DNA from 3 places in the Alkalihalobacillus sp. MEB130 genome. Region 1 is predicted to be linked to each of the others. Evidence: riboswitches for the same ligand, from Rfam matches in the RefSeq annotation. Region 1 holds a riboswitch; each other region holds the start of a gene.
What was found. Region 1 has a riboswitch for thiamine pyrophosphate ahead of thiT (energy-coupled thiamine transporter ThiT). Riboswitches for the same ligand answer to the same signal wherever they lie in the genome.
Positions count from the first base shown of each region.

Region 2: it holds a riboswitch for thiamine pyrophosphate, as region 1 does, so the genes downstream of both, thiC (phosphomethylpyrimidine synthase ThiC) here and thiT (energy-coupled thiamine transporter ThiT) in region 1, are expected to answer to the same signal.
Region 3: it holds a riboswitch for thiamine pyrophosphate, as region 1 does, so the genes downstream of both, thiE (thiamine phosphate synthase) here and thiT (energy-coupled thiamine transporter ThiT) in region 1, are expected to answer to the same signal.

Region 1 is NZ_JAOANA010000010.1:105,220-108,505, reverse strand. It holds gene N0O92_RS11850 (DUF3052 domain-containing protein) at 1-84, opposite strand, end outside; gene N0O92_RS11845 (calcium/sodium antiporter) at 204-1,163, opposite strand; gene thiT (energy-coupled thiamine transporter ThiT) at 1,299-1,868, opposite strand; TPP riboswitch at 1,944-2,043, opposite strand; gene N0O92_RS11835 (amidase family protein) at 2,080-3,286, opposite strand, start outside.
Region 2 is NZ_JAOANA010000015.1:103,281-106,566, forward strand. It holds gene thiC (phosphomethylpyrimidine synthase ThiC) at 1-1,419, opposite strand, end outside; TPP riboswitch at 1,554-1,668, opposite strand; gene N0O92_RS15670 (2-hydroxyacid dehydrogenase) at 1,832-2,800, shown strand; partial or broken gene N0O92_RS23900 (transposase) at 2,797-3,175, opposite strand.
Region 3 is NZ_JAOANA010000016.1:34,102-37,387, reverse strand. It holds gene N0O92_RS15985 (YqgU-like beta propeller domain-containing protein) at 238-1,356, shown strand; TPP riboswitch at 1,429-1,520, shown strand; gene thiE (thiamine phosphate synthase) at 1,572-2,201, shown strand; gene thiS (sulfur carrier protein ThiS) at 2,207-2,404, shown strand; gene N0O92_RS15970 (thiazole synthase) at 2,406-3,185, shown strand; gene thiO (glycine oxidase ThiO) at 3,207-3,286, shown strand, end outside.

The sequences.
Region 1 (3,286 bases):
CTCCTCATATTCTGCTGGTGCAGCCAATACGAGAACCGATTGCATCGGCTCTTTCCATTGTAATTTTTTGATAACAGGATGCATCGCGAACCACTCCTACTAGTATATTTATTTTATTATATCATTGCCTATCTTGATTAATAAATCTGATAACAATTAAAAACACCGAAGCTTCGTCATGAACTAGCTTCGGTGCAGTAAAATTAATTCCTTATAATAATATATACTAAGTACAGCAAGTAAAAAATCGTTAAAGCCATTCCCTCATATTTCTTCACTTTATAATGAGTACGAGAGAAAATAAACAACACGATTGTTAATACAAGTAAAACAAAAATATCAAAGAACAGTTTGTCATTTACAGGTAGCGGCGAAATAATGGAAGATACACCGAGCACAAACAGTAAATTAAAAATCGAACTTCCCACAATGTTTCCTAAAGCAATCTCACTTTGTTGTTTCATCGCCGCTGTGATCGAGGTGATTAATTCTGGTAAGGACGAACCTATTGCCACAATCGTTAAGCCTACTAACGTTTCACTCATACCAAAACGAAGAGCAATGTCTGTACTACTTTCTACAACTAAGTACCCTCCTAATATAATCGCTGCCAAACCAGCAACGGTAATAAGAGTGTTCTTGCCCCAACCACCTATTTGATCTTGGCTCATCTGTACATCCATTGACTCTTCACGGCTATTTCTAGCTGCTTCAATGACATAATACAAGAAAATAGCAAAGAACAATAAAAAGATAATCCCATCGCTTCGAGTAATATAGTTTGCATTTGTAAATTCAAGAATTCTGTCACTCATTGCTACGAGTAAGACAACAGTGGCAAGAAAAGCAAACGGAATTTCTTTTTTTATTGTTGGCCTTTCCACAGATAAAGGAAAGATAAACGCTGTAATACCGACTACTAACGACATATTTAATAAGTTACTTCCAATAATATTTCCTATTGTAACATCAGCATTTCCTTCCAAAGCAGCAATGATACTGACTGTTGCTTCAGGTGCTCCTGTACCAAAGGCGACAATTGTTAAACCAACAATAAGAGGAGGTACACGAAACAAGGCAGCGATATTGGATGAACCATCAATAAAGTAATCTGCCCCTTTAATGAGTAACCCGAAACCTAATAATAGTAAAAGATAGACCATGTTACATCACCCATCTACTTTTTCTTTCTTTTACTTTACACAACTTCGAGTCTTTTTAACCTCATTAAATCAACCTTATTAAAAGAAGGGAACGTAAACAGGCTCACGCCCTTTTACGTTCCCTATTATCAAAGTCTAAGCTGCATCTGATTCATGTCTCGTTCGTTTCGCCAAAAAGAACTGAGGATATTTCTTAGCTAACAAAAGCAATACTCCAAGTGTCAATAACATTTCAGGCACTAAATACGATAGATTATACAAAGCCGAATATAAACTAACATTCATTCCTTCCGGAGCATATTCTCCGAACCAAATAACACCTGAAGCAAAATGACTTAAGAAGCGAAGCGTTGTTGCAAACAACAGCCCAATCACGATAGCTGTAATACTCGGCACAGCACCTTTTTTCAATACCAAGATACTTGCTAACCCTAATACAAGATAAGCTAAAGGATAATCCAAAATCAACTGTACTGGATGTACAACATAACCTCCAATTAGAAGATTCAACAATCCAACTAACAATCCAGTGAGTACACCCATTTTCCATCCACGCCTAAACGCAATCACAAAAATCGGGACCATAATAAGCGATATCGACCCACCCATTGCCCATAAAGCACCAAATTTCACATTGCTCAATACAACCGCTAAACCAGTCATCACCGCTACTTCCATCATCGTTAACAAACGGTCTCGAGACATAAAAAAACCTCCTTTTGTTTTATCCACAAGAGAAGGTAGAGTTTGACGTTAATACACGCACGCAAAAAAAAGCATACATGATCACAGCCACTTCCCTACGCTAGTATTAACTAGATCAGGTTTTAAGAGTTGAGGATAATCCTCTCTCAGTCACTTGACACCCCTAGTGGAATTTCGTTTTAATTTGTCTTTTGTATTATATCATAGTTTTTTATAGTGTAGGATTTTTTCTTACTTTTTCCAGTTTTTCAAACGAGCTTGCAACATGAATCAGCTTTTCTTCAGAAAAAGCCTTGCCTGTAAAGGTGATCCCGACCGGCTCCCCTTCTTCTGTATAACCTGCTGGAACCGTAATAGACGGGTAGCCCGCTTTTGCTGGGATAGCAGCACCGAGGTTATTCGGAAAAACTAGCACATCTAGGTCATGATTGCGCAGCGCGGCATCAATCCCGTTTTCGACTGAATGATATTGATCAAATTGAAGCGCTTCTAAATACTCGACATCTGTTAGCGTACCACTAGTTTGGTCTGATTTCGTCAGCAACGATTGACCATATTGCAAACGGTTCTTTGGATCTTCTAAGTTAAAACGAATCACATCACTGAGATTTTGAACAGGTAATTGACTACTCACACCTTGCAAATAGGCATTTAAATTGGCTTTAAATTCATATACTAACACGCCTATTGTCCACTTTTCTTTCGCTGATGGAATCGTAACATCTTCAACGATTACCGCATTTGCGCTCTTTAATTTCTCGATCGCTTCTGAAAGAACTGTTTGTTTTTCCTTCGTTAATTGGGTGAAAAATGGGTCTTTCGCGATCCCAATTCTAACTCCTTGTAGAGATGACGACGACTGAAGAGCCTCCAATAACTGTTCCGCCGAAAGTGGATTTTTCTTTGTCACAACATCCCTCTCATCTTCCCCCAGAATGGCCGCTAATACATAGACAGCGTCTTGAACACTACGAGCCATTGGACCGGCTGTATCTTGAGTATGAGAAATAGGAATTACCCCGTGGCGACTCACAAGCCCTACTGTTGGCTTTATTCCAACAAGACTATTTTGACTTGACGGACTTAAAATAGAGCCTGACGTTTCCGTCCCAATCGCTACAGCGGCTAAATGAGCAGCAATGGCCGCACCTGAACCCGAGCTCGATCCACCAACATCAAACGGCCCATAAGGATTTAATACTTGTCCACCCCTTGAACTAAAGCCACTTGGCATATTTTCTGTAGACATGAAATAGGCCCACTCAGACATATTCGTTTTTCCTAAGATGACCGCTCCAGCCTCTCGTAATTTTGTGACTAGGAATGCATCCTCCTTCGCATAATGTTCGGCCAATGCTAACGAGCCTGCGCTTGTGTGTTGTTTGTCTTTTGTATCAATATTATCTTTTAGTAGGACT
Region 2 (3,286 bases), on a different contig from region 1:
TCGAACATCTTCACGGTTTGGCAATCCAAGATGCTCTTTCGGTGTGACATAACATAGCATAGCCGTACCAAACCAACCAATCATTGCAGCACCAATGGCAGAAGTAATGTGATCATAACCTGGAGCGATATCTGTCGTTAATGGGCCCAATGTGTAAAATGGTGCTTCATGACACATTTCTAATTGCTTATCCATGTTCTCTTTAATTAAGTGCATAGGAACGTGTCCTGGTCCTTCTACCATTACTTGTACGTCGTGTTCCCAGGCTATTTTTGTTAATTCCCCAAGCGTTTCTAATTCGGCAAACTGGGCCTCATCATTCGCATCAGCAATCGATCCCGGACGTAGACCGTCTCCTAACGAAAAAGCAATATCATATGTTTTCATAATTTCGCAAATTTCTTCAAAATGAGTATAGAGGAAGTTCTCTTCATGGTGATATAAACACCACTGAGCCATAATCGATCCTCCTCGTGATACAATTCCCGTTAAACGCTTAGCTGTTAATGGAACATATCGAAGAAGGACGCCTGCATGAATCGTAAAATAATCTACACCTTGCTCGGCTTGTTCAATTAAGGTATCACGGTAAACTTCCCACGTAAGATCTTCTGCAATTCCTTTTACTTTCTCAAGCGCTTGGTAAAGCGGAACCGTCCCGACCGGAACTGCCGAATTACGTATAATCCACTCTCGTGTTGTATGAATATTCTTCCCAGTAGATAAGTCCATCATCGTATCTGCACCCCAACGAGTGGCCCATGTCATTTTTTCCACTTCTTCTTCAATCGAAGAAGTTACCGCAGAATTGCCAATATTCGCATTTATTTTCACGTGAAAGTTCCGTCCGATAATCATTGGCTCGGTTTCTGGATGATTAATGTTGGCTGGAATAATCGCTCTTCCTTTTGCCACTTCTTCACGAACAAAATCAGGATCAAGATTTTCTCTAATCGCAATAAACTCCATTTCTGGTGTAATGATGCCTTTTTTCGCGTAATGAAGCTGCGTAACATTTCGACCTTGTTTCGCTCGCAATGGCTTCCGCTTTAACCCAGGAAATTCATAATCATTTGCACGAGGATCATCTGCTTTTACATAACCGTTATCTTCTGGTTTCACTTTTCGGCCATCATATTCTTCTACGTCATTACGTTCGTGAATCCATTTGCTCCGTAAAGAAGGTAGTCCTCTTGTAATATCTACTTTGAAGTTATGATCCGTATAGGGACCGCTTGTATCATAGACACGTACAGGTGGATTTTCCTCTTCTCCGACCGTTCCTGTTGTGGGACTTAACTCAATTTCCCTCATTGGTACTTGTAAATCAGGCCTTGACCCTCGAACGTACACTTTCTTGCTACCTGAAAAGCTTGACATAATGGAAATGTTTTTTTCGTTTAATGATGGGGTGGACATTGATATCTCTCCTTTTTAAATAGAAAGGGCAGAATCTAGACCATAAAAGATAGGAAGAATAAGATACACATATGAAAAAGCCGGGAACCAAATATAATGGTTTGGACCCGGCTAATTGATAGAAGTATAAATTACGAAACATTCTTAAACTTCCCCACGCTGGTATGAGCCAGATCAGGTCCAAAGGGTCAACAATCTTTATCGCTCTTGTTTCTCAGCCCAACTCATTGGACTCCCCTAGTTCTTTCTATTAAATTAGTTTACATTGCCATTATATAACAAATTAGTCATGTGTCAACTATATTTTTAGATATGATTTTTCACTTTATTTCCTCTTTCCGCCTGCATTGGTACAACTAGACATTTTATGTTACAGTTTTTTATACCATTGTTATACAAGAAAGGAGTCACCATGAAACCGAATGTTTTAGTCTATATGCGAGTAGATAGCCGTGTTGTTAAAGAATTAGAGAAAGACTATGAGGTTACTATTTTTCAAAACCATGAGTACTTAGGAGATCCTCATTTTGACGATGCTTTGCAAAAAGCTGATGGAATTATCGGTCTTGCACTAAAAGTAACAAAAGAGTTATTAGATAAAGCACCTCATTTAAAAATTGTATCAAATGTTTCTGTTGGCTATGACAACTTAGATGTAGATGAACTATCAAATCGCGGAATTATGGCTACAAATACACCAGGTGTCCTAAACGACACAACAGCTGATGCTATTTTTGGATTGATGCTTGCTACAGCGCGTAGAATACCAGAATTAGATTTGTTTGTAAAATCAGGAAAGTGGGATATTTCTCTTCAACCGAATCAGTATGGAGTCGATGTTCATCACAAAACTCTTGGAATTATCGGTATGGGCAATATCGGTTGTGCCATCGCTAAGCGAGCTCACTTAGGGTTTGGAATGACTATCTTGTATCATAATCGCACTAGAAATGAGGAAGCAGAAACGTTGTACGAGGCAACTTACTGTGAATTAGACACTCTTCTTCAGCAATCTGACTTTGTTTGTTTAATGGTACCAGCAACAAAAGAAACAGAAAAAATGATTGGGACAAATGAATTTAAAAAAATGAAATCAAGCGCTATTTTTATTAACGGATCTCGAGGCAAAAATGTTGATGAAGAAGCTCTTTACAAAGCGTTAGTGAATTCTGACATTCTTGCTGCAGGAATTGATGTTTTTACACAAGAGCCAACAAGTCCTACGAATCCACTGTTGAAACTAAAAAATATTGTTACCTTGCCTCATATTGGTTCGTCCACTACTGAGTGTGAGTTTAATATGTCAAAATTAGCAGCGCTCAACTTAAAAAAAGGTCTAAACGGAGAAACACCACCTAACTTACTTACGAAGAAATTTTAACTTGCCTTATTTGTGTTAAAAAAAGGCTGGGACAAAACTAAGGTGTTTAACTGAAATATCGTGGTTGCAACCTTAATGTGCATACCAAACAGACCCGAGGATGTTGCAATTTTGAACCCGTGTCGATATTTTAATTCGCTATTTTTTGCTTCTATTTTATAACGTGACCTCACCATTTCTTTAAACTCTTCCGTTTGTTGAAATGCTTCTTGTTCAGAGTATTCTTCTGATTTAATGGTCACATAATAAGACTTTTTTTACTCCTTCTTTGTAACACCCTGCTTGAAACGGACAGACTTTGCATTTTTCAACATCAAATTGATATCGGACTCTAGCTTTATTATCTTTCCCCTTTCTTCCATCATATTTTTTTGTGAGTAGCCATAAGTTCATAAATTCCCATATATGGACTGAGTGTTATTGTTTCTTCATTTGATGTCATTAGATTCACCTACATCTATGTAATATCTAAATTATTAAATAAAA
Region 3 (3,286 bases), on a different contig from region 1:
GATTAAGCAGCAAAGGATCCGCATGTTGCGCGCCTTCTATGAGAAAATCACTCGTAGAAGGCTTTTAGGTGTGTAACACCTCTCACATCAAGGTACTAAAAGCAAAGAATAGTTCTTTTCAGTGCCAGCGTCTTACTAAGATCATTTTTTTTATTGAAATGAAAAAATTGTGAAACGAGATGAAGTGGAAATACGTCTAATACTAGAGGAGAAATTTTGTAAAGGGGAGAGGGGAGAATGAAACGTATTTTATTATATATAGCAACTCTATTAATTGTTTCATCATGTACCCAAGCTCCCTTAGAGAGTAAGCCGTTGCCAAAAAGGTTCGAGGAGCAACCAATCAAGCGAGATGTTCCAAATGCATTCTTTACTGGTTCAACAATTGCCCCGATTCAAAATGAGGTAGCGATCACAGAGGTTGTTGGTTGGTTTGATGATAATAGAGTATTGTATTTGGTCGAACAGGAAGAACAATCAAATCTCTACCTGTATCATTTGCTTACCGGAGAGACAACTAGCTTTCTTGAAGTTGAGGGCTGGATCATGGATGTAAGGCCAAATGCAGATTATTCCTTATTCGCCTTCCAACATGTTACATTAGAAAACGAGACACATCTTGTCGTCATGAATGACAGAGGAGAAATTTTGCAAACGATAAAAGATTATGGTGAAGAATATGTTATTTATTGGAACCCGTATGATTTGGGTACATTCATTATGGTAGCGTACTTGCCAGATTGGGAATTCGACACTTATGTAGTCAATGTTGCTGATGCAAAAATAAAGGATATTTTTCTTGAACAGTCGTATATTCAATGGATTTCTGCTAATCAGGTAGGGTACTTGAAATGGGAAGAGCTTGAGCCTCATTTTCAGGCACCTTTATATGAAGTCAATGTAGACAGTGGGGACATGAAAAAATGGAAAGATGCTGTTATTGCCTATATGAGCTTTCCTGATGAACTTTCTCTTTCTGTAACAGTTGAAACAGTGTACGATTTATATTCGACCTATACCTTTTATAAGGAACAGGAACCATATCGACAAATTGAGATGCCTATCCTTAACACATATTCCGAACAGTGGTGGATTCCCTTTTATTCGTATGATGACAAACATGGAATCTTTTATTATTTACGTCCAAAGTATAGTAGTGATTTCTTTAGTTATACAGATGGATATGAACTCTTTGCTTACAATGTCGAAGCTGATGCTGAAGAGAGATTAACGACAGTTGAGAGGCAAGTTCCAATAAGTATATCTCCTGAAGGTTCCTTTTTATTAGTAGGAGAGCGATTAGGAAATGTCATTGATATAAAAGAAGGGACACTTGTTCCTCTTTTAGAAGAATAGGATTGATCCTACTTGTACTCTTGCTTTTTTTATTCTGTGTGTCATAATAAAAGTTATCAATCGTTATGTATGTTTAAAGACTAGGGGTGTCCGATATCGGGCTGAGAGAAACCCTTGTACCTGATCTGGATCACGCCAGCGTAGGGAAGTCGCCTGAGCCGTATTCCGTATGTTCGGATGCGGCTTTTTTGATTTATTGGAAAAGGTGGGTATTTATGAGAAATTTTAGGTTATATGCAATTACTGGAGAAGAATTTCATCAAGGTAGAGATGTAGTAGAAGTGATGGAAGAAGCAATCCTTGGTGGGGTTGATATTATTCAACTTCGAGATAAGACAAGTAGCAAAAGAGAAGTATTGAAAAAGGCAAGAGCGCTACGAGAATTAACGAAGAAGCATGATGTGCTGTTTATCGTTAATGATCATATTGATGTGGCTCTTGCTGTTGATGCGGATGGGATTCACGTAGGACAAGATGATTTGCCACTTGCAGATGTAAGAAAAATTATGGGACCAGAAAAAATTATTGGAATTTCCACTCATAAGATTGAAGAAGCCCGTGAGGCTGAGGCTGGTGGTGCAGATTATATTGGAGTAGGGCCAATCTTTCATACGAATAGCAAAGTCGATGTCGTTGATCCTGTTACTACCACATATATTCAGCAAGTCGTAAAAGAGATTACGATACCTTTTGTAGCCATTGGTGGAATTAAATTGCATAATGTCGATCAAGTATTAGACGCAGGTGCAACAAGGATCTGTATGATATCAGAAATTGTAGGAGCTGACGATATTACAGGGGTTTGTCAACAATTTACGCGTATCTTACAAAAGCAGGAGGTGTAATAAATATGAATTTAATTATTAACGGCGAAGAACATCAAGTTGAGGTGTCAACTCTAGAAGAAGTTATTTCCTATTTCGAGCTTGATCCACAACTAGTTGTAACAGAAGTTGATGGAAACATTATTGAACGATCAAACTGGTCTGTTACTGAATTAAAGGATGGCATGAAAATTGAATTAGTCCAATTTGTAGGAGGTGGATGAAGTGAAACAGAAAAAATTAACAATCGCAGGAAAAGAGTTATCTTCACGCTTTTTTATAGGAACGGGCAGGTATCCAAATCCGTTTGTTCAAAATGAAGCAATTAAAGCATCAGGAGCTGAAGTGTTAACATTTGCCATTAGGCGAGTCAATTTAGGTGCTCCAAATGAGGATGCCATTTTACAACATTTAGAAGGTATGTCTTTTACTTACCTGCCGAACACATCAGGAGCAAAAACAGCTGAAGAAGCCATTCGGATTGCAAGGCTTGCTAAGGCTTCAGGATTAAGTGATTGGATAAAAATTGAGATTAGTGTTGATGAGAAGACGTTACTTCCTGATCCAATAGAAACGTTAAAAGCTACAGAGGTCTTGGCAAAAGAAGGGTTCGTTGTTTTGCCGTATACATCGGATGATCCTGTGCTTTGTAAACGTCTAGAAGAAGCCGGAGCTGCAGCAGTCATGCCGGGAGGAGCTCCAATCGGAACAGGGCTAGGTATTTTAAATCCATATAATTTACAACTTATTACGGAGCAAGCCAATGTTCCCATTATTGTCGATGCGGGATTAGGGTCTGCGATGGATGTGGCACAAGCAATGGAATTAGGAGCCGATGGTGTGTTAATGAATACACCTGTTGCAAAGGCAAAGGATCCAGTGAAGATGGCTTCGGCGATGAAATATGCGATTGAAGCTGGTAGGCTTTCGTATGAAGCAGGCAGAATTCAGAAGAAAAAATATGCTACAGCTAGTAGTGGGCTAACTGAATTTGTTTCAAAGTAGTAGGTTAGTAGGGGGGAGAATATGCAAGAGAAGGTACTTATCTTAGGAGGAGGCGTCATAGGTCTTGCAACAGCCTTTGAGCTCAGTCGACGCAACTATGA